Regions from separate parts of the Pseudoalteromonas sp. CR1 genome, predicted to be linked through region 2. Evidence: predicted binding sites of a transcription regulator. Region 2 holds the regulator's gene; each other region holds the start of a gene.

What was found. Region 2 encodes MetJ, which represses methionine synthesis genes. Its sites were predicted from a motif close to TAGACGTCTAGACGTCTA; they were not measured.
Positions count from the first base shown of each region.
Region 1: the regulator MetJ is predicted to act here: its motif matches at 3,205-3,222, upstream of KZZ04_RS01180 (methylenetetrahydrofolate reductase).
Region 3: the regulator MetJ is predicted to act here: its motif matches at 4,333-4,350, upstream of metA (homoserine O-succinyltransferase).

Region 1 is NZ_JAHXRM010000001.1:242,525-250,227, reverse strand. It holds gene KZZ04_RS01185 (pitrilysin family protein) at 126-3,005, opposite strand; gene KZZ04_RS01180 (methylenetetrahydrofolate reductase) at 3,263-4,219, shown strand; gene KZZ04_RS21145 (response regulator) at 4,306-4,656, opposite strand; gene KZZ04_RS01175 (ATP-binding protein) at 4,865-6,037, opposite strand; gene KZZ04_RS01170 (heme NO-binding domain-containing protein) at 6,141-6,578, opposite strand; gene KZZ04_RS01165 (DEAD/DEAH box helicase) at 6,821-7,703, opposite strand, start outside.
Region 2 is NZ_JAHXRM010000012.1:62,058-69,760, forward strand. It holds gene priA (primosomal protein N') at 1-279, opposite strand, end outside; gene rpmE (50S ribosomal protein L31) at 511-726, shown strand; gene KZZ04_RS11840 (malic enzyme-like NAD(P)-binding protein) at 1,346-2,587, shown strand; gene metJ (met regulon transcriptional regulator MetJ) at 2,658-2,978, opposite strand; gene metB (cystathionine gamma-synthase) at 3,178-4,425, shown strand; gene metL (bifunctional aspartate kinase/homoserine dehydrogenase II) at 4,594-6,939, shown strand; gene KZZ04_RS11860 (penicillin-binding protein 1A) at 7,003-7,703, opposite strand, start outside.
Region 3 is NZ_JAHXRM010000007.1:2,259-9,961, forward strand. It holds gene KZZ04_RS08035 (histone deacetylase) at 1-522, opposite strand, end outside; gene KZZ04_RS08040 (PilZ domain-containing protein) at 576-941, opposite strand; gene ettA (energy-dependent translational throttle protein EttA) at 1,079-2,752, opposite strand; gene KZZ04_RS08050 (Xaa-Pro peptidase family protein) at 2,929-4,233, shown strand; gene metA (homoserine O-succinyltransferase) at 4,416-5,363, shown strand; gene KZZ04_RS08060 (homocysteine S-methyltransferase family protein) at 5,353-6,423, shown strand; gene metH (methionine synthase) at 6,432-7,703, shown strand, end outside.

The sequences.
Region 1 (7,703 bases), on a different contig from region 2:
TACTTTAATAGCCATAGCAAGCGCAATAATACTTTTAGGGTTAGGGATAAAGGTTGGCTCAATGCTATAAAAAAGCCCCAAACGTGGGGCTTTTCATTATCTACAAGTAGTTTTCGTTTAATGTTTTATTTAAAAACACTGTCCACTTTTACTACTTCGATGTTGTTAGCCTCAATGGCTAATTTATAATCGGCAATGATTTTATCTTCTGCAACAAGCTCTGCTGGTTTTTCTGTGTTGTAAACCATTGGCGAGGTTTGCTCTGACGCTAAACGTTTTTTCATGTCTTCGCCGTCACCGGTAATAAACACATACTGCACGTTATCAGTTTGCAGATTATCTTTAATTACGCGATTCACATCACCAAGCGTTAGCTTTTCAAGCTTACTTGTCACGTATTTTACAAACGATTCTGTGTTATAAAATTCGCTATCCAATGCATAACCTAACTGACGGTTTTGACTTGCTACAAGCTGCGGCACGAAGTTAATTAAAAAGTTACGTGTTGCCTCAAAGTCTTTTTCGGTCATGCCATTTTTAATTAATCTATCTAGCTCAAATAATGCGGTACGCGTTGCAAAGTGTGCATCGTTATTAGAGCGCAGCGGGCGCAACCAAATTTGGAATATTTGCTCAGAGCGTCCTAAATTTGCATCTGGTTTAGTTTGAAACATACCACGTGGGAAGTATTCTATGTACGAATAATCACCGTAATTCATACCGCGTGTTTGACGAATTCGCTCATACAAGTATGAGTTAGAACTACGATGCTCACCAAAGTATGAGCGCACAAGCCAAAGTGCTGTCCAATCTTCGCTGCTACGAATAGTATCAATAGGGAAACCAAACGATACCGCAGTAGATTGCGCCGATTTTTCAACAATAGTAGCATGATGACCTTTAAGTTCTGGTGCATCAGGGATACTTAAACGGCTTTGCTCGCCTTTAGGTAGGGTTGCTAAATCGCTCATCATTTCGGCTTTAAGCGCGTTAGGCACAGCGCCAATTAAACCCAATGTTAGTTTAGATTGGGTAAGCTCTGTGTTGTAAAATGCTTTTACATCATCAAGAGTAAGTGCTTCTAAGTCTGAAATATCACCATAGTTGTAGCTCTCGTATGGGTGGCCTTTATAAAGCGTACTGTAAAGTACTTCTTTACCTAGCTCTTCATCATTAGAGGCTTTTAAGCCAGACTTAATACCGTCGATCATTTCTTTTTTAAGGCGTTTAAAGTCATCGTCTCTAAAACCTGGGTTAAGTAGTTGCTCGCTTATAAGTGCATACCAAGTTTCAGCGTTATCTTTATGAATACGCCCCTGGAACGACAGCATTTCTTTATCTATTTGGTAACCAAAGCTACCCGCAAGCGGATAAAGCGCTTTTTGGATTTCCTTGTAGCTGGTACTTTGCGAACCACCTCGAGCAAGCATAGCGGCGGTAAGTGCGGCTACACCTTTTTTACCCTTCGGATCGGCGGCTGCACCTGTATTGAATAAAAAGTTTACATCAACCAGCACCGAGCTATTAGTTTTATCAAGCACTTTAAATGCCGGTGCCTCTGGCGCTTGCTCAAGCTTTGCAACCACCTCGCTTAAACTCGCCTCTTGCTCAAACCCCGGTGCTTTCTCAAGTGCCGACATTGTCACTGTAGTGCGGGTGTTATCTACAAAGTATTTATTAGCAACCGCTTTAATATCCTCAGCGGTGATGCTGTCGGCTGATTTATAAAGCTGGTTAATAACCTCAGGGTCGCGCTCAAAATGCATGTAACTCGCAAGCGTTGATGCTATTGCTTGCGACGAATCTAAACCATTAATAAAGCTATATTTAAGATTAGATTTTAAGTCACTTAATTTTTGTGCATCAACCAATTCTGTACGTGCTTTTGCGTAAGTGCGATTAATTGCATCGCGTGCTTTAGCTAAATCTTCTTCGTTTTCTACTTTTACAAATACATGCAGTAGGCCCGGATCTTTGGTTTCTGGATTATAGGTAAACATTTGGCTAGCAATTTGTTTATCAACAACCAGCTCTTGGTATAAATCTGAGTTGTTTGAAAAATAAAGCTGTGAGATTAAATCAAGCGCAGCTCGGTCTTTTTTAGCAGGCTCCCACGGCGCACCTTTGTACGATACCAGTAACCAATGCCCTGGTAAGGCTTTATTTTGCTCATGTAAATATTTAGGTGCTTGCTGTTTTGGCTCAGCTTTAATATCGGCAACGTAATCGCCTTTTTCCCAACCACCCCAGTGCTTTTTAACCATTGCCATAGTGGCTTTAGGGTCAACATCACCCACAATAACTAGCGATACATATTCTGGCTTATAAAATTTATCAAAAAATTCTTTACCGTAAGCCATTTGGTCTGGCATGGCTTCTATGTCTTCAAAAAAGCCCATTGTGGTGTGTTTGTAAGTATGCTTTTCAAAAGCCTCTGCACGCACAGCACTTAATAACTTGCGAATCGGGCTGGCGTTATTTTTTAAGTACTCACCTTTTACCGTCAATGCTTCGGTTCTAAATTGCTCTTCGGTGTAGGTTAAGTTTTGGAAAATATCAGCTTCAATCTCAAGTACTTTATCAAGGTGCTGCTTTGAGAAGTTTAAATGGTAGTTAGTGTAATCGTTGGTGGTGTATGCACGGTTATCAACCCCTGCATTTTTGAATATGGCGGTGTATTCGTCTTGCGGAAATTTTTTAGATCCTTTAAATACCATATGCTCAAAAAAGTGAGCAAAGCCGGTCTTGCCCGCCTCAACTTCGTTGCGAGATCCAACAGAAACCGGTATTTGCAGCGAAACTACATCAGGGTAATCCGTTTTAACAACCATGACTCGAAGGCCATTATCAAGCTCTTTAATAAGGTAATCTTGTGAAAAAACACGGTCATCAGCTTTTTTTATTTGTTCTTGTTTTGCTGTTTGCGTTATTTCATTTTTTTGCATTGCACAGCCAGTTAAAGCGAGTGATACCGCAAGGCTTGTTGCTAATAATTTAAATTTCATAATTGTCCTTTAGTAAATTGAGCAAAGTTGTTGTCAAAATATTTACAATTTCACTGCTAATTATGCCCCAAAGCCAATAAATATAAGAGCCCTCAGCGACTTTATTATGTAAACAACTGTGTCATGCACTTAATTTAGGAACATCTTTGTATGAATAATCCTCACGATGCTTGAAAAACTTTCACTTAAAAAATCTATCTAGACGTCTAAATGGCTGCTATATTAATTCTATCAACCATTGAGCTGGAATGAGGATTATGGCTTTATCACTGCAAGAGAAAATTGAGGACACTAATCAAGGTGTTTATCTTATTGGTACAACGCCCCCTAAAATAGGCACTGATGAAGCGCAATTAAAAACCATTGCAGAAAAACTATTAGGCCGCTTACACGAAATTGAATACGACGGTGTTGTTATTTACGATATTCAAGATGAGAGTAGCCGTACTAATCAGGCTCGTCCGTTTCCATTTAAGCAAACTGTTGATCCGCGTGAATACAGTAAGTTGTTAAAAGATTTATCACGCCTAGATGTAATTACATATAAAAGTGTAGCTCAGCGCGGTGTAGCAGAATTTAAAGATTGGCTAAATGAAACTAAAAATGAATTTGATTTAAAAAACGTTGTTTTAGTAGGCAGCCCATCGTCAGTAGGTGATATAAAACTAAGCCTACCCGACGCTTATAAAACATTAGCGAAGCAAAGTGATGACTTCTTTTTAGGAGGCGTAACCATTGCAGAGCGACATGCAAGTAAACGTAATGAACACGAACGCTTAATAGAAAAAACAACGCAAGGTTGTCAGTTTTTTATATCGCAAGCAGTTTATAACGCACAAGCCACTATTGATTTAATAACAAGTTACGCGCGTACCTGCAAGGCACAAGGCGTTGCACCAAAACGTATTATACTCACGTTTACACCATGTGGCGGTGAAAAAACCCTAGAGTTCATGCAGTGGCTAGGTATTTCAGTACCAGAGGCGACTAAATGGCGCATGCTTGACGCCGACAACACCTTGAGTGAATCGGTGCGTATTTGCCGCGAAAATCTCGATTCAATTTTAAAAAGCTGTGCACACTTAGACGTGCCACTAGGTTTAAACATTGAAAGCTTAACAAACCGAAAAGAAGAAATTGACGCATCAATAAACTTATACCGTTTATTAAAAGCAACAATGGAACTCAACCTAGCTGAAAAACAAATTGCTTAATAGTTAAACTAATTTACCCCCTTCTTGGCAAGCTACAGGCTTGCTTTTATTATCTCACCAACCTTAAAAAAACTTAAAAACAAAAATTAAATACACACCCACTTTGCTATTACCTCAAACATACTTTCAACTTTAATGGGTTTTGAAATATAGCCATTCATACCGCAATCTTGCGCCTTTAATAAATCGGTTTCTCTAGTATTAGCAGTCATTGCAATAATGGGTAAGTTTTTAAACTTAGCTTGTTTTTTTATTTCTATGGCTGCCGTATAGCCATCCATTCTAGGCATTTGGCAATCCATCATCACCCCATCGTAAGTTTTTTGTTTTAGCGCGTCTAACGCCTCAAAGCCATCATTGGCAATATCAACAATTAGGCCATTCTTACGAAGTATTTGTGTTGCTACTTGTTGATTAAGTAGGTTATCTTCAACCAATAAAATATGAAAACATTGCAGTTTTTGTAGTGTATTTTGTGTATTTGAGCTCTCTAATAATTCTGGTTTTTTAGTGTTTTTATATGCATAATTTGTAAAAGCACGTTATGCAATGTGCTTTTAATTATTGGTTTTATAAGTACTTTATAAGTGTTTTCACCAAACCCTAATAGGCTTTCGTTAAGTGCTTTATTTTCACAAGGCGCTACTACAATAAGTTTTTTGCATTTAACTTAAGCTCATTACGAAGAGACTGTGCAGCACTGTCATGATTTAAATTTAACGTTCGCCAATCTATAAATATAAAATCGTAATTTTGCAGTCCGCTTAACCGGTCTAGTACTTGATTGATGTTATTTACAATATCAAATTTCACTTCAAAACCTAAAAGCAGCGTTTGTAATGATGTTAACTGACTATCTGAACTTTCAATAACAAGTGCCCGCTTGGCTCTAATATGTGATATATCAAACTCACTTTGCTTAGTCGAATAATTAAGTGGAATAGTAAAACTAAAGCAGCTCCCCTTATTTAACTTGCTATTTACTGCAATATCTCCCTGCATTAGTTCAACCAATGTTTTGCTTATTACCAAACCAAGCCCCGTTCCACCAAACTTTCGGGTTGTCGATACATCAGCCTGAGTAAAAGGTTTAAACAGTGAGTCAACTTGTGCTTGGGTCATCCCAATGCCGTTATCTGAAATAGAAAAAGCGACGCTGCAACAGCTATCTACTTTTTGAACTAATTTAACAGCTAGAATAACCTTACCGCGGGTCGAAAATTTAAGCGCGTTATTAAGTAGGTTTAACAGCACTTGGTTAAGCCTTAATGCATCGCCAATAAAGAAATCAGGCAGCAGAGGGTCAATATCAAACACCACTTCAATTTTTCTTTGTGATGCTAACGTACTAATAATATTTACAAGATTTTCTAGGAAGGTATTAAAATTAAATTCTTTTTGTTCAAGCTCTATTTTACCCGCTTCGACCTTTGAAAAGTCTAAAATATCATTAATTATCCCTAATAAAGACTCTGCCGAATAATAAATTTTTTCAACATAGTCTCTCTGTTTATCCGAAAGTTCAGTATCTAAAACCAAATAAGCCATACCTATTATGGCATTCATCGGGGTGCGAATCTCATGGCTCATGTTTGCTAAAAAGTCTGATTTAGCCTCATTAGCAGCTTCTGCATCTTGTTTAGCAAGTTTAAGATCGTGGGTCCTATTGGCAACTTCTTGCTCCAAGTTTTCAGCCGCACCTTTAAGCACCTCATTGGCTTCGTAAAGCTGTAATGATTTGGCTTCAAGCAGCTTTTCGGCTTCTTTTCGCGCCAAGCGCTCTCGCTCTAACCTCCGCTGTAAAAGGGCTACATCCATATTTAACCTACCAGTGTTAAGTTAAACGTAGCCACTTGATGATCGTCACTGATCTCGCTGCTTATGCTTATATTTTCCTTAAAATGTTCGGCTGCACCTTCTATTAACCCTTCAGCAAGTACAGCAAAGGGTTACTCGAATGGTAAATCATCCGCATTTGGGTATCACTTAATCGTTTGGTTTGAAAGCTAGGTAACTCAACGTCGGTATATAGTTTTTCAACTTCTACATGCACGTGCCTATCTATGGTACCTAAAAAGTCAAATGTGGTAGTGAGCTCTTCAAAAAATTGTGGATAGTAGACTAAAAAACGCTTTAACAAATATTTCCCGTACTCTTTAACAAGTACATCAATCGGAATATTAACAATGCCACTCAGTGAAGTTACTAACTTTAAAAGCTCCTGCTTGTTATAGTTACCGACACTGGTATAAACCCCATTAGAATCCAGCTCGTTTTGCTCAATAATTTGATCGGCAACGGCTGGTGAAAATCTGATCTCGACCATTTCTAAAAATTCAGTAAAAATAATGCCTTTCATCGCTCTAGCAACTTATTAGTCGTAGATTAAGTATAGATTTAAACTGTAGTAATGCACATTTGTAAGAAGAAAAAACACTTACAATGTATTCCTATTTAAAGGGGGTTTTACTTATTTAGCCGCTTTATGTAAAAGTGACTATTAAAATAAGCGCAGCTGATGTGTATAAAATTGCTAAATACTATTTAAAAACTAATTTTTCATCACTAAATGGGGCATTAACAGCCCCATACTATTGGCTATTATTTACGGCGCCTGCTTGGAGCCCTTTTTCCTGTAATACGTTTTTTATCGCGATCTTTACGCGCTTTGTTGGTGTTTTTGCGGTTATCTTTAGGTGGCTTATTTAAATCAGGTTCATAACCTTCAAGCCATTGTGGTGTTAAGCGGGTATCAAGCAGTACTTCAATTTCTTCAAGTAGCCATTGCTCATCAATACTAACTAATGACATAGCAAGCCCTTGCTCACCTGCACGACCAGTGCGGCCTATGCGGTGTACGTAGTCTTCTGCTATGTATGGCAGCTCAAAGTTTATTACGTATTTAAGCGCAGGAATATCAAGCCCGCGCGCTGCTACATCAGTGGCAACTAATACGCGTGTAGTGCCCTCTTTAAAGTTTTGTAGTGCACGGTCGCGCGCGCCTTGCGATTTATCGCCATGAATAGATTCTGTTTTTAAACCGTCTTTACACATTTCTTTGGCAAGCTTATCGGCCATTTGCTTGGTGCGCGTGAATATAAGTACTTGGCGCCAATTTTTCATGCCAATCATGTGCGATACCAGCTCGCGTTTTCTGTCTTCATCAACAGCGTAAATAACCTGTTCGACTTCAACGGCAGCCGAGTTACGTTTATCTACTTCAATCAACTCAGGGTTTTTAAGTAGCTTTTTACTTAGCTCAAACACGCCGTCATCAAAGGTAGCTGAGAATAATAAGGTTTGGCGATCGCCTGGAATGTGGCGCAAAATACGTTTTATTTCATCAATAAAGCCCATGTCGAGCATGCGGTCGGCTTCATCAAATACCAATGAATCAACACTTGAAAGCACCACACTGCCTTTAACGATATGATCAAGTAAACGCCCTGGCGTTGCAACTATCACTTGCGCCGTTTTAAGTGCT
Region 2 (7,703 bases):
ACAGTAATAGCGGGATGTAAAACTCAAAAGCGCAATGTGCTCAGATGATAAAATAGGCGCATCATCGATGACTTCAATGATAGGTTTTACTTTGTTTTCGGGCACATCGGTCTTGCTTTTAATAGCTAAAATAACGGCTACTTTTTGTTGGTTACCAAAAGGCACCAACACACGCATTCCTGGTTCTAGTGGTGATGTCATACCATCAAGTTGCTTATCTACTTTGTAATCAAAGGTGCGCGGTAAGGGAACTTTTATAGCGACTTCAACAAAATGCATAGCAACTCAACTCATAAAATTAATGATGTAATGTACTAAAAATAACGTTAAAAACCTACTAGCAAATGTTGCTTGCTTGAGTGCCTGGCTACTTTTTTAGCAAAACAGTTAATAATAGCTTGTGTGTTTGATGGTAGTTGGATAAAATCCGCGACCAACAAATTTGTTTTAACGACGTATGGTGCCAGACTTCGGGTTTGGAGAGCGATGCGGCCTTAACTAGAGGTTTCTATGAAAGAAGGTATTCACCCTAAGTACGAAGTAATTTCTGCAACTTGTTCATGCGGCAATAAATTCGAAACAAGCTCTACTTTATGTAAAGACATTCACCTTGACGTATGTTCAGCGTGTCACCCTTTTTACACTGGTAAGCAAAAAGTTTTAGACACTGGCGGACGTGTTGATCGTTTCAACAAGCGTTTCGGTGCACTTGGTAGCAAGAAGTAATTTTTGCTGTCTCGTTAAATTAAGCACCTTAGGGTGCTTTTTTTATGCTTTTAATTTAGTTGTGGCAATTTGCGAGCGATACCGTCTCAATTTGAATAATTAAATTTTACGCGAGCTGCGTTAAAATTTTTTAATGTAGAACAACTAAGTAACAAATTTTTAGCTTATCACTCGATTTTCTTATTTCTCTGCAATGCATAACTATTTCCTGTTCTTATTCTGAATATGCATAAACCCTTACAGACAAATCGCAAATTATTCTCTATATTTTTAATTAGTTCATTTTTTAACTAAGTGGTTAAATGCAGCTAACGTGAAGTTATATGTTTTTAAAGTATTTGAATAAGTCTATTTTTGCTTATTTTAATAAGACTTTATTAAGATGTTTTATAAAAAATAATGAAAGAATAAATGTGCCTTTAAACCCCGTTATTGGATGAATTTTTATTTATAAAGTGTCGATATAATTTACTAAAGTTATTGAAAAACCTCTTAAAATTAATCGAACTAGCATATAACAGGATAGACCTGATATTGCTTGGAATTTAAAAATAATAAGGGTATCGTAGCCTAAACTTCACCTCTCACTTTTACTTTAATTGCAGGATACAATCGCGTTATGTCAGACTTTCGTGAACAAGCACTACACTATCATTCGCACCCCGTTCCAGGAAAAATTAGCATTGAGCTAACCAAGCCTGCTGAAACGGTTAAAGATCTCGCATTAGCATATAGCCCAGGAGTTGCAGAACCAGTACGCGAAATAGCTGCTGACCCTGCAAACGCTTATAAATACACCGGCAAAGGGAATATGGTTGCGGTTATCACTAATGGTACTGCAATTTTAGGCCTGGGCAATTTAGGCCCACTTGCTTCAAAACCTGTAATGGAAGGTAAGGCGTTACTGTTTAAGCGATTTGCTGGCCTTGATTCTATTGATATTGAAGTTAAACATCGCACCACGGAAGATTTTATTAATACAGTGGCTAATATTGCCGACACATTTGGCGGTATTAACCTCGAAGATATAAAGGCGCCAGAGTGCTTTGAAATAGAAAAAGCGTTGATTGAACGCTGCAGTATTCCTATATTTCATGATGATCAGCACGGTACAGCTATTGTAACCGCTGCGGGTATGTTGAACGCGCTTGAGGTGCAGGGCAAGTCTATCGAAAATGCCACTATTGTGTGTTTGGGGGCGGGTGCTGCTGCGGTTGCTTGTATGGAGCTTTTAATTAAGTGTGGCGCTTTGCGTGAGCACATATACATGCTTGACCGTAAAGGTGTTATTCATACTCGTCGTGATGACTTAAATGAATACAAAAAACTTTTTGCAAACAATACAGACAAGCGCACGTTGCAAGATGTGATTGAAGACGCAGATGTATTTGTTGGTGTATCGGGTCCTAATCTATTAGCCGCCGACGATTTAAAGTTAATGGCAGAAAAGCCAGTTGTGTTTGCCTGTTCTAACCCCGATCCTGAAATTGATCCTGCATTGGCCCACTCTGCTCGAAACGATCTAATTATGGCAACGGGTCGTTCAGATTACCCTAACCAAGTTAATAATGTACTGTGTTTTCCGTTTATATTCCGCGGTGCTCTTGATGTACGCGCCAGTGCAATTAATGATGAAATGAAAATAGCTGCCGTAGAAGCAATTAGAAGTATTGCTAAAGAGCCTGTACCTGCTGAAGTACTGACGGCTGCGGGTGTTGATAAGCTGGAGTTTGGTGATAAGTATATTATTCCAAAACCAATGGATCCTCGTTTACTACCACGCATTGCAAAAGCGGTTGCAATGGCTGCGGTAGAGTCAGGTGTTGCACAAATTGATTTACCTGAAAATTACATGGAATAAGTGTTAGGTTGTAATTTTAGACACAAAAAAACCTCAATTAATTGAGGTTTTTTTGTGTCTAAAATTACGTTTAGTCTTCGTTTAACACAGGCACTTCTAGCCCCATTTCTTGCATTATTTTTTTCACTTCTTCAGGGACTTTTTCGGCGTTATCCTTACGTAAGTCGTCATCGTTAGGCAAAGGTTGGCCGGTAAATGCATGTAAAAACGCTTCACAAAGTAGTTCACTGTTTGTTGCATGACGTAGGTTATTAATTTGACGACGCGTGCGCTCGTCCGTTAATACCTTTAATACATTTAGTGGGATCGAAACGGTAATTTTTTTTACTTGTTCTGATTTTTTCCCGTGTTCTGCGTATGGGTGAATATACTCACCATTCCATTTAGCCATAAGATGTATCGTCGCCTCAGATTAATAATTGCTCACATGCGCTACAATGCATATGAATATGCGTGAAATTCTATCGATTTAAAAAAGATAGTCAAATACTAGTTATTTAGCCATCTAGAGCTTTAAATGTTTTGACATCTTTAATGAGATAAATTACTCTTTTAGACGTCTAAACATCCAAATTGAGCAGGTGACGAATATGAGCGAAAAAAATAAAGCAACCATTGCAGTGAGAAGTGGTGTTGAAGCCGACAAACATCATGGCGCAGTTGTCGCACCTATTTATTTATCGACAACTTATTCGTTTGCCGACTTTGATACAAAACGCCAATATGATTACGGACGAAGTGGTAACCCTAATCGTGATATTTTAGCTGAAACGTTAGCCGAACTAGAGGGCGGAGCAAGGGGCATTATTACTGCTACGGGCATGTCTGCCGTTCATTTGGCTACGCAAATTTTGAATCATGATGATACGTTGGTGATCCCTCATGATTGTTACGGCGGCAGCTATCGTTTATTTACTTCACTGCAAAAGCGCGGTTTGCTTAAGCTGGAAGTCTTAGATTTAACTCAAGCACAAAGCTTGGACAAAATTTTAGCAATTAAACCTAAGCTAATTTGGATAGAAACACCCAGTAACCCATTACTACGCTTAACTGATATTAAAGCAATAACCGATATTGCTAAGCAGTGCGGTGCTTTAGTTGCTGCTGATAACACATTTTTATCACCGGCATTACAAAACCCCATTAAATTTGGTGTTGATATAGTGGTGCACTCGACCACCAAATACATCAACGGCCATTCAGATGTAGTAGGCGGTGCGGTGATTGCAGCTTCACAAGCGCTGGGCGATGAATTGGCATGGTGGGCAAATAATATAGGTATTACAGGTGCGCCATTTGATAGTTATTTAACATTGCGTGGCTTGCGAACACTCAATGTGCGTTTAAAGCAGCATCAAGAAAACGCATTATCGATTGCTAAATATTTAGATGAGTCTGAATTTGTTCGTCAAGTGTATTACCCAGGCCTTGAATCGCACCCACAGCATGAATTAGCTAAAGCTCAGCAACTGGGCTTTGGTGGCATGGTGAGTTTTGATATTAAAGGCGACATAAACGATGCTGCGGCGTTTTTAACAAGCTTACGTGATTTCAGCTTGGCAGAGTCTTTGGGCGGAGTTGAGAGCTTAATATGCCATCCTGCAACGATGACACACGCTGGAATGGAACCTAAAGCACGGCTTGAAGCAGGGGTTGGCGACACGCTTATTCGAGTTTCAGTCGGTATAGAAGATATAAACGACTTATTAGCTGATTTAGAGCGCGTGTTTCAGCTTGTAAAGCCTGGGCAAAATAAAAACATTGGCCGTGTTGGTAAAGGGGCTGGCTCGCCTGAAGGCAATGTGAAATTAAGTGCAGCCCGTCCAGCGCTTTGGTAAGTAATACCAATCCGCAATAATACCTAATCAATTTGAGGGATTAACCGGCGCTAACTTCGTTAAAAATTTTTCATATAGAACAAATAAATAACGAAATTTTTGCCTTGTTATCGACACGGTTTTCTTATCCTCAAAATAGACAATCTAATTAAGCGAATTGGTATAAATATGGTCAATTGTGTACATAAATTTGGTGGTTCAAGTTTAAGCTCTAGTGAGCGCTATCAAAGCGTAGCTAAAATAATTATTGGCCACTCACAACCGGGTGACTGTGTTGTGGTATCTGCTGCCGGTAAAACCACGGATACCCTTGTGTCGTTGTGGCAAAGTTATCAGCAGCAAGACACACAAGCTGTCGCTGATATTTTACTGCAGTTAAATAACCATCAAAGCGATTTAATTGAGCAATTATTACAAGCTGATTTAAAGCGCAGCGCACTTAAAACATTACTCGAAGAGCTAAATATAATTGCAAGCTTAGCGCAAAGTGAGCAACTCAAAGAAGCGCAGTTACTTGCTCATGGTGAGGTATGGTCTGCGCGATTATTAGCTGCATATTTACAACAGTTAAACGTACATGCCTGCGCACACGATGCTCGCCTACTTTTTACCTTAAATGATGGCGAATTACGCCATGCTCAAAATAAGCTGCAATGTAACAGTGTTATTGATGCCAATAAAGTGAATATAGTAACCGGGTTTATAGCGGCAAATACATTTGGCGATACCGTAACGCTTGGGCGTAATGGTAGCGATTACAGCGCAACACTACTTGCCAGCTATTGTGATGCTAAGCAAGTATGTATTTGGACTGACACGCAAGGTGTATTTAGTACCGATCCGCGTAAAGTAAAAAAGGCAATTAAGTACGCTAAAGTGTGCCGCACTCAGGCCAATTTACTAGCGCGATTAGGTAACCCCGTTCTGCATGCTAAAACGTTATCGCCTTTAAAAAATACCAATATAAAGCTAGCTGTACGCAGTAGTTTTGATGTTCAAGCAAGTCCAACTCATATTGTTAAAGAAGGTCTAGCTAAGAAAAAGCGTTTTATTACGACGCTACAAAGTGTTGATTTATTAACAGTAGAAGGCTTGAGTGAAGGTGAGGTTGCAAATGTTAGCCAGCTTATTCAGCATAGTCTTCATCACTTTAACCATAATGGCGAAGTGTATTTAGTCGTACCGGCTGCACAAACATACCAAGTTATTAATTACTTTGCTGGTAGAGCTAATATTAGTGAGTCGAATTTAAACGGCTGTGCAGTTGTTGCCCCAGAGCAAGACATCAGCACACTTAAACTGCAAGCTTTAGAAGTATTAGCTGAGCAAACTATAAAACCGCGTTTTGTGCATCAAGATAATGGTTATGTTTTATTACTAACTGATCAATTTATTGATAGCGATGTGCAAAGCACATTGCACGATAAGCTAGTCAACAAAGGTCAAGAAATTGCGATTATAGTTGCAGGGTTAGGTAATGTAGGTGAAGTGTTTATACACCAACTGGCGGATCAATTTGAGCGCCTAAGCGGTGACTTTAGTATTAAATTAGTTGCTTTGGTTCGCTCTCAAGAGATGCTGTTTAATCCAAGTGGAGTTAACCCTCAAACATGGCAAAAACAATGGCAGCTTGAGGCCAAAAAATACCAAAGTAGTGATTTATTAAATTCAATTAACGAGCTTGATTACGAGCATAAAGTAGTCATTGATATTACTGCTAGTGAGCAATTTAGCCAGCTTTATGCTGACTTTGTGCAAAGCGATTGCCATTTAATTAGTGCAAATAAATATGCCGGCACAGCGCCTACACATTGGTATCAAACACTTAGGCATAATTTGGCAGAGCGCAACTTACATTGGCGTTATAACACAAGTGTAGGAGCAGGCTTACCTATAAACTTTGCTTTAGCTGATTTACAAAATAGTGGCGATAAAATCACGCGAATAGAAGGTGTGTTTTCTGGCACGCTATCGTGGTTATGCAGTAAATATGATGGCAGTGTTGCGTTTTCAGAGTTGGTGCTTGAAGCGCAAAAAATGGGTTTTACAGAGCCAGATCCACGTGAAGACTTATCTGGGCGTGATATGCAGCGTAAGCTACTTATTTTAGCCCGAGAGCTAGGTGTAGAGCTTGAGCTTGGCGATATAAGTCTCTCGGCACTTATGCCAGTTGAACTTGCTCGGGGTAGCTGGGACGATTTTATAGATAAAAAAACGAAGCTTGATACGTTTATTGAAGAACACGCTGCAGCAGCGCAAGCTAAAAATGCAGTGCTTAGATACACAGGGTTGTTAGAAATTGCATGCGATAAAGTCGTTGCAAAAGTAGGCATTGCATACGTGCCAAACGGTGATGCGCTAGCAAACTTAACACCTGGCGATAATATTTTTGTGATAAACAGTAAATGGTACAGCGACAATGCATTAGTTATTCAAGGCCCAGGGGCGGGTAGTGAGGTAACTGCGGCGGGTGTTCATTCAGATTTATATTGGCTTGTGCAAAACTTGAAATAAGCTTGTATATTGATATAAAAACGGCGGCTTAAATTAAGCCGCCGTTTTTTGTTTATAAATGCTTTAAAATAGCTCTTCTTCTGTTTTTGTATCTTCTTCAAATATATCGTTAGGCTGAGATAGCACATATTTAGTAGGTGCGGTTCCTTTGTCAAAATACTCAAAGCGACTGGTGTAATCGTTTTTGTGACTCAATAAACCGGTTTCTAAATCAATCCTAATAGACACTAAGCCTTCAGGCGGCTCGATGGGGGCCTCAGGTTTACCTTCAAGCGCGACTTTCATAAACTCAACCCAAGCAGGTTGTGCTGTTTTAGCGCCAGATTCAGCCCCTGATATTTGACTGCTATCAAGGTTGTTATTGTAAGAAGTCCGGCCCAATGGGTTGCCTGGGTTATCAAACCCAACCCAAACTGAAGTCATCACATTTCGGTTAAAGCCACTAAACCATGTATCTACAGAATCATTAGTTGTACCTGTTTTTCCTGATAGATCACGACGGCCTAATGCTTGAGCGCGCCAACCTGTTCCTGACCAACCCGTTTTACGTGACCAGTTACCACCACCCCAAACAGCGCTATGCATTGCTTGAGCTATTAAAAATGCATTTTGTTTGGATATGACCTGTGGCGCACATTTTATCTCTGGCATGTCAGAGTTTTGTGACTGAAATAATTCGGAGTTTATTACTGGCGTTAGCGATTCCGCAGAGTTGTCTTCACATACTTTTGTCGGGTTAGCTTTAAATAAGCTATTGCCAAACG
Region 3 (7,703 bases), on a different contig from region 2:
ATGTGCAAGCATAGCGGCGGTGCCATCACCTTGATGTACGTCTAAATCAAAAATAAGCACATTGGTTACTTCACCGCTATCAATCAAGGTTTGAGTGGTAAAGGCTAGATCGTTCACCATGCAATATCCTGAGCCAAAATCAAAGTGCGCATGATGGGTGCCTCCTGCTAGGTGACAGGCTATACCGTGTTTTAGCGCTAAACGTGCGGTTTGTAATGTGCCTTGCGGTGCAGTAAAAGTGCGCGCCATTAACTGGGGTGACCAAGGTAATCCTATGCGGCGCATGGCTTTATCGTCTAAGCGGTTGTTCCATAAATCGTGAATATAGTTGTCGCAATGTACTCGCTCTAAAGGCTCGGGAGAGCCTAAAATAGGCTGTGTGAGGTTATTGCCAATTAAGCCTAGTTTTTTTACGTGTGCGTATAAATTTGCAAACTTACTCATTGCAAAACGATGCTTAGGATCAAAACTAAACGAGTAGTTTGGATGGTACACTAACGGTAAATGAGGATTTAAGTTCATGTTCACATAGGCTATAAAGTTTGCCTTATGGTAATCAACTCACTTTAAAGAGTCTATTGTGAGTCGTGAATAAGCATCTCTAATTCACGATGAAGTAACTCATCGTCCGCTAAGTTTAGCTCTATCAGTCGTTTTAGGTAGGAAATACTATCAATATCAATATGCTTACACTTTAAACCAATGTGATTGGCTTCTATATGGCAAATAGTTGTCTCCATTTTTATTTCAATTTCGCTGTCAGGTAAAATAAAACGCAGTATTGCATCGTTCTCTGTTTGATCATTTAACACATCACATTTGCTGACCAACGCGCCGTGCAATGAAATATCAAGCAGGGTACATGGGTACTCATTTTCTTGAAAAATTATGTGTGCATCGGTTGAAAATAAAATACGAGAAAATTGACGACGTTCTTGCATAACTTTGCCTTATTGTTTTTTATTAACCATAGTCTGTAATTAAATAGATGCTAGCACGAAATTAACGGATGTTTTTCGGTTATAAAAAAACCCTGCGCAAAAGCAGGGTTTTAAGAGTATTTCAGTTAATTTAGCGATTAACCAATCTTTTTGTATTTAATACGTTTTGGTTGAGCTGCTTCTGCACCATAGGTTTTTTTAAGCCACTCTTCGTATTCAGTATAGTTACCATCGAAAAAGTTAATTTGCCCTTCGTCGCGGTAATCTAAAATGTGCGTAGCAATACGGTCAAGGAACCAACGGTCATGCGATATACACATTACACAACCTGGGAATTCTAAAATAGCGTTCTCAAGTGCACGTAATGTTTCAACGTCTAAATCATTGGTTGGCTCATCCAGTAGCACTACGTTGCCACCCGCTTTTAACAGCTTAGCAAGATGTAAACGGTTACGCTCACCGCCTGATAAGTCTTTTACAAACTTTTGCTGATCGTTACCTTTAAAATTAAAACGGCTAACGTATGCACGGCTTGGGAATTCAAAGTTACCAATTTTTAGTACGTCTTGTCCGTCAGATATTTCTTGGAATACTGTTTTGCTTTCGTCCATATCGTCGCGGAACTGATCAACCGTTGCTAGTTGTACGGTTTCACCAACGTTAACACTACCGCTATCTGGCTGCTCTTCGCCACTTAACATTTTAAATAGTGTTGATTTACCTGCGCCGTTGGCGCCAATAATGCCCACAATAGCGCCTTTTGGCATGGTAAAGCTTAAGTCGTCTATTAATACGCGGTCGCCAAAGCTTTTACGTAAGTTAGTCACTTCTAATACTTGGTCGCCTAAACGTGGACCAGGTGGAATAAATAGCTCGTTTGTTTCGTTACGTTTTTGGTAATCAGATTGCTGTAGTTCGCTAAACTGTGCCATACGTGCTTTTGACTTAGCTTGGCGGCCTTTAGGATTTGAACGCACCCATTCAAGTTCTTGAGCAATTGATTTTTGACGTGCTTTTTCAGATTTTTGTTCTTGCTGTAAGCGCGCGTCTTTTTGTTCAAGCCAAGAAGAGTAGTTACCTTCCCACGGAATACCTTCACCACGGTCAAGCTCTAATATCCAGCCAGCTACATTATCAAGGAAGTAGCGGTCATGCGTTACTGCCACTACAGTGCCTTCGTAGTCATGTAAGAAGCGCTCTAGCCATGCAACCGACTCAGCATCTAAGTGGTTAGTAGGCTCATCGAGAATAAGCATGTCTGGCTTTTCTAGTAATAAACGACAAATAGCAACACGGCGGCGTTCACCACCTGACAGGTGCTCAATTTTAGCATCCCACTCAGGTAAACGAAGTGCATCAGCAGCACGCTCTAATACGTTATCGATATTATGGCCATCATGCGCTTGAATAACCGCTTCTAATTCACCTTGCTCTTTAGCCAGTGCATCAAAGTCAGCACCTTCCATTGCGTACTCGTTGTACACTTCGTCAAGGCGATTAAGGGCGTGTTTTACTTCGCCAACAGCTTCTTCAACTATTTCTCGTACTGTTTTGCTTTCATCTAGTACCGGCTCTTGTGGTAAGTAACCAATTTTAGTGCCTGGTTGAGGACGCGCCTCCCCTTCAAAGTCTTGGTCAACACCGGCCATAATGCGTAGCAATGACGATTTACCAGAACCATTTAAACCAAGCACACCAATTTTGGCGCCAGGGAAAAAGTGCAACGAAATATCTTTTAAAATTGTGCGCTTAGGCGGCACAACTTTAGATACTCGACTCATCGAGAAAATAAACTTATCAGGTAAAACCATGGAGGAAAGCCTTCAAATAATAATAAAAATTTCAATGTTGTATTGTAGTTGTTGAGAGGTGAAACAGTCAACGAATGGCGGGTGGGAATATCTGTTTATCGTTTTACCTTGTTAAATGTATAGTTTTATTTGGGTGTGCTAACGTATTTAAACCATAGTAAAAATAAGAAAAACTCATGACCATACAAAAAATAATAACAATACTGGCTTTGCTAATACTATTTACAATAAATTCCAAAGCAAATGCAGCAGACTCACCTTGGCCCGAAATAAGAAAACAAAGAATAAACCAGCTCCTGCCAAACGCGTTAAAAGCGGCTAATGTAGACGCTTGGCTTATTGTTTGTAGAGAAAATAACAACGACCCATTGGCCGACCATATTGGCTGTGAAAACGCAGGATCACCAGCGGCGTACTTATTTTACTTCAATAAAGGGACGTTTCATTCAGTTGCTTACTCACCTTCAAGCGAAGCAAAAGCACTCGACGAGCTAAATATACATGAAAAAGTGATCTCAGTGCCACGCAGTGTGTCTGCGTTAAAATACGCCGCTGAGTTTATAAAAAAGCAGCCTTTTGAGCGCATTGCAATAAATGTCTCTGACCTTAACGCGCAGGCTGATGGCTTATCGCACTCACAATACAAGCAACTAGCGAGCTTATTAGGCGCAAAGCAAACAGCAAAACTCGTATCTTCTGAAGAAGTCGTTTATCAATGGCTTTCAATTAAATTACCAGCGGAGGTTGAAATAATGAAAGAGGCTGCAATGCTTTCAGCAAAGTGGCAACTAGAGGCTTATAAAACCATTGTTCCAGGTAAAACCACTGATGCCGATGTAGCCAAATTTTTAAAAGCTAAAATGAAAGCACGAGGCGTAACCGACGCATGGGCTGCCGACCAAAACCCCAACGTAAACTCAGGCCCCGACCGCGGACATTCGCATTCTACAAATAAAATGATTATGCCGGGTGACGTAATTCAAATTGATTTTGGTGTAAAGCTCTACAATCGCTGGGTAAGTGATATTCAGCGTTTTGCTTATGTGCTTAAAGAAGGGGAATCCTCTGCACCGGCCAACATTCAGCAATATTGGATTAACGCCAGAGACAGTGGTTTTGCCGCATTTAATGCCATGAAACCCGGCGTAAAAGGCATAGACGTGGATCAAGCTCAAACCGTATTAATGAATAAATACAACTCAGAGCCTGTGCCATGGAGCACCGGTCACCCAGTAGGATATGTTGCGCACGACACTGGCCCAAATTTAGGGGGTTCTCGCAGTGCGCAAGTAAGGCCTGCAGCACATCGTAAACTAAAAGAAGGAATGGTGTTTGCCTTTGATGGTTTTTTTAGTTGGCCTTTGAATAATACCGAGTTTAAAACCATTTCAGTTGAAGAAATGGCTGTGATTACCAAAAACGGCGCTGAGTATTTAATTCCTCCTCAACAAAATTTAGTATTAGTAGGTAACAACGAGTAGTTTAAAAAGTAAGTATTTTAAATGCAGTGAGTTAAGCCTATTTTTAGGGGGTAACTCATTGCTTGCCACAGACTTAAGTAATAATGAATAAATTTCATTTAGACATCTATACATCTAGAGGTTGATATTTTTTGCTTTCAGTTCATAATTAGCACGAGTTTTTATGAGTAGGAGTTAAAAATATGCCAATCACTGTAAAGGATGAGCTACCGGCCATTGCACGTTTACGCCAAGAAAACGTATTTGTAATGCCAAAAAGCCGTGCAAAAACGCAAGAAATCCGCCCAATGCGTTTGGCTATATTAAATTTAATGCCTAATAAAGTAGAAACCGAAGTACAGTTTATTCGTTTGCTTGCCAATTCTCCTTTGCAAGTAAACGTAGAGCTGCTGCGCCTAGACACCCACCGCAGCAGTAATAATTCAGAAGAACACCTCGATACGTTTTATCGCTATTTTTCAGAGGTAAAAAACAACAACTACGATGCGCTTATTGTTACAGGTGCACCACTAGCACATTTAGAGTATGAAGATGTTGCCTACTGGGAAGAGCTAAAAATCATTATTGATTGGGCAGAGCAACACGTTACCTCTACGTTGTTTTCGTGTTGGGCGGCCCATGCCGCGTTATTCCACAGCTACAACTTAAAGCGCGACTTAGAACCCAATAAGCTGTGTGGTGTATTTACCCACCAATGTCATTTTAAACATGGTGCATTAACCCGTGGCTTCGACGATACCTTTTTAGTGCCACACTCACGTTATGGGCACATTGATATAAATAAAATAAACGCATGTGATGATTTAGTTATATTAGCAGGCTCTGAGCGAGTAGGTGCTTACTTACTGAAAAACAAATCGGGTAGCCAAGTATTTATAACCGGCCACCCGGAATACGATGCCGACACCCTAAAAGGGGAGTACGAGCGCGATTTACAAAAAAGCCCAGATGCCCCAAAACCTGAAAATTACTTTCCTGATGATGATGCAAGCAAACAACCTTCAAAAACATGGCAAAGCCATGCTTTTTTACTTTTTTCGAACTGGTTAAATTACTACGTGTATCAAACCACACCGTATGATATTAATTTAGTTAGCCAAGATGTGAGGACTAACAACTATGCCGAATAATAAAGCCGCCAACAAACAAGCCCAACTAAGTGAAGCGCTCAAAGAGCGTATTTTAATTTTAGACGGCGCTATGGGCACCATGATCCAAACTCATAAACTTGAAGAAGAAGACTATCGTGGCGAGCGCTTTAAAGACTGGCACGTGCTAATTAAAGGTAATAACGATTTATTAAGCCTCACTAAGCCAGAGTTAATAACAGAAATACACCGCAGCTTTTTAGCTGCCGGTGCAGATATTATTGAAACCAATACTTTTAACTCAACCACCATTTCGATGGAAGATTACGACATGGCAAGCATAAGCCGTGAGGTAAACTTAGAGTCGGCTAAACTCGCGCGCGCAATATGTGACGAGTTCACCGCTAAAAATCCAGAAAAACCTCGCTATGTAGCAGGTGTGTTAGGGCCAACATCTAAAACCTGTTCTATCTCGCCAGATGTAAACGACCCAGGTTACCGTAACGTAACGTTTGATAAGCTGGTTACTGCTTATGTTGAGTCTACTCTTGCTTTAATGGAAGGCGGCGCTGATTTAATACTTATCGAAACCATATTCGACACCCTAAATGCAAAAGCAGCCTCATTCGCAGTAGAAGAAGCGTTTGAGCAAGCAGGGCGCACATTACCTGTAATGATCTCGGGCACCATTACCGATGCCTCAGGGCGTACCCTTTCTGGGCAAACAACCGAAGCATTTTATAACTCCATTCGCCATATAAAACCTATTTCGATTGGCCTTAACTGCGCCCTAGGGCCAGACTTACTTCGCCAATACGTAGAAGAGCTTTCGCGCGTATGCGAAACATTTACTTCAGTACACCCTAATGCCGGTTTACCTAACGAATTTGGTGAGTACGACCTAGAAGCGGGCGATATGGCAGCCGAGATTATAGATTGGGGCAAATCGGGCTTTATTAATATTGTGGGTGGCTGCTGCGGTACAACGCCTGCGCACATTCGTGCGTTTGCAAAAGGGCTTGAAGGCGTTAAACCTCGCCAATTACCAGAGCTTGATGTACGTATGCGTTTATCAGGCCTTGAAGCCTGTAACTTAAACTAGGAGCCAACATGACACAGCAAATTGCAGTATTTACCAATGTTGGCGAGCGTACCAACGTAACTGGCTCGGCCATGTTTAAACGTTTAATCATGGAAGAAGACTATGAAGCAGCGCTTACCGTTGCCCGCGAACAAGTAGAAAATGGCGCCCAAGTTATTGATATAAACATGGACGAAGCCATGTTGGACTCAAAAGCGGCCATGGTTAAGTTTTTAAACTTAATTGCCTCAGAGCCTGATATCTCAAAAGTGCCTATTATGGTCGACTCCTCTAAATGGGAAGTGATAGAAGCAGGCTTAAAGTGTATTCAAGGCAAGGCGATTGTTAATTCAATATCGCTTAAAGAGGGCGAAGAGCCGTTTAAACGCCAAGCTAAAATTATTAAACGCTTTGGCGCCGCCGCTGTGGTTATGGCGTTTGATACCGACGGCCAAGCTGACACCGCAGATAGAAAATACGAAATCTGTGAGCGTAGCTACAAAATATTAGTAGAAGAGATTGGCTTCCCACCGGAAGATATTATATTCGACCCTAATATATTTGCCGTAGCCACCGGTATAGAAGAGCACGACAACTACGCCGTAGAGTTTATTGAAGGCACACGCCGCATTAAACAGAACTTACCGCACTGTAAAGTGTCGGGCGGGGTGTCTAATGTATCGTTTTCGTTTAGGGGTAATAACCCCGTGCGTGAAGCCATTCACTCAGTGTTTTTATACCACGCAATAAAAGCGGGCATGGACATGGGTATTGTAAACGCAGGCCAGCTTGCAGTTTACGACGACATCCCAGAGGAACTTCGTAAAGCCGTAGAAGACGTAATCCTTAACACCGACCCCGGTGCAGGTGAACGCCTTGTAGAAATAGCCCCTAAGTTTTCAGGCATGGCACAAGCCGAACGCGTAGAAGATTTAGAATGGCGCACATGGCCTGTTGAAAAACGCCTAGAACACGCCCTTGTAAAAGGCATTACCACCTTTATAGATGAAGACACAGAAGAGTGCCGCGCAGCTGCCGATAAACCTATTCACGTAATTGAAGGGCCACTCATGGATGGCATGAACGTGGTAGGGGATTTATTTGGCGCAGGTAAAATGTTTTTACCGCAAGTTGTTAAATCAGCCCGTGTAATGAAGCGAGCCGTAGCCTACCTAGACCCATTCATAGAAGCCGAAAAAGAAGAAGGTGCCACTAACGGTAAAGTGGTTATGGCTACCGTAAAAGGCGACGTGCACGACATAGGTAAAAACATTGTAGGCGTGGTACTGCAATGTAATAAC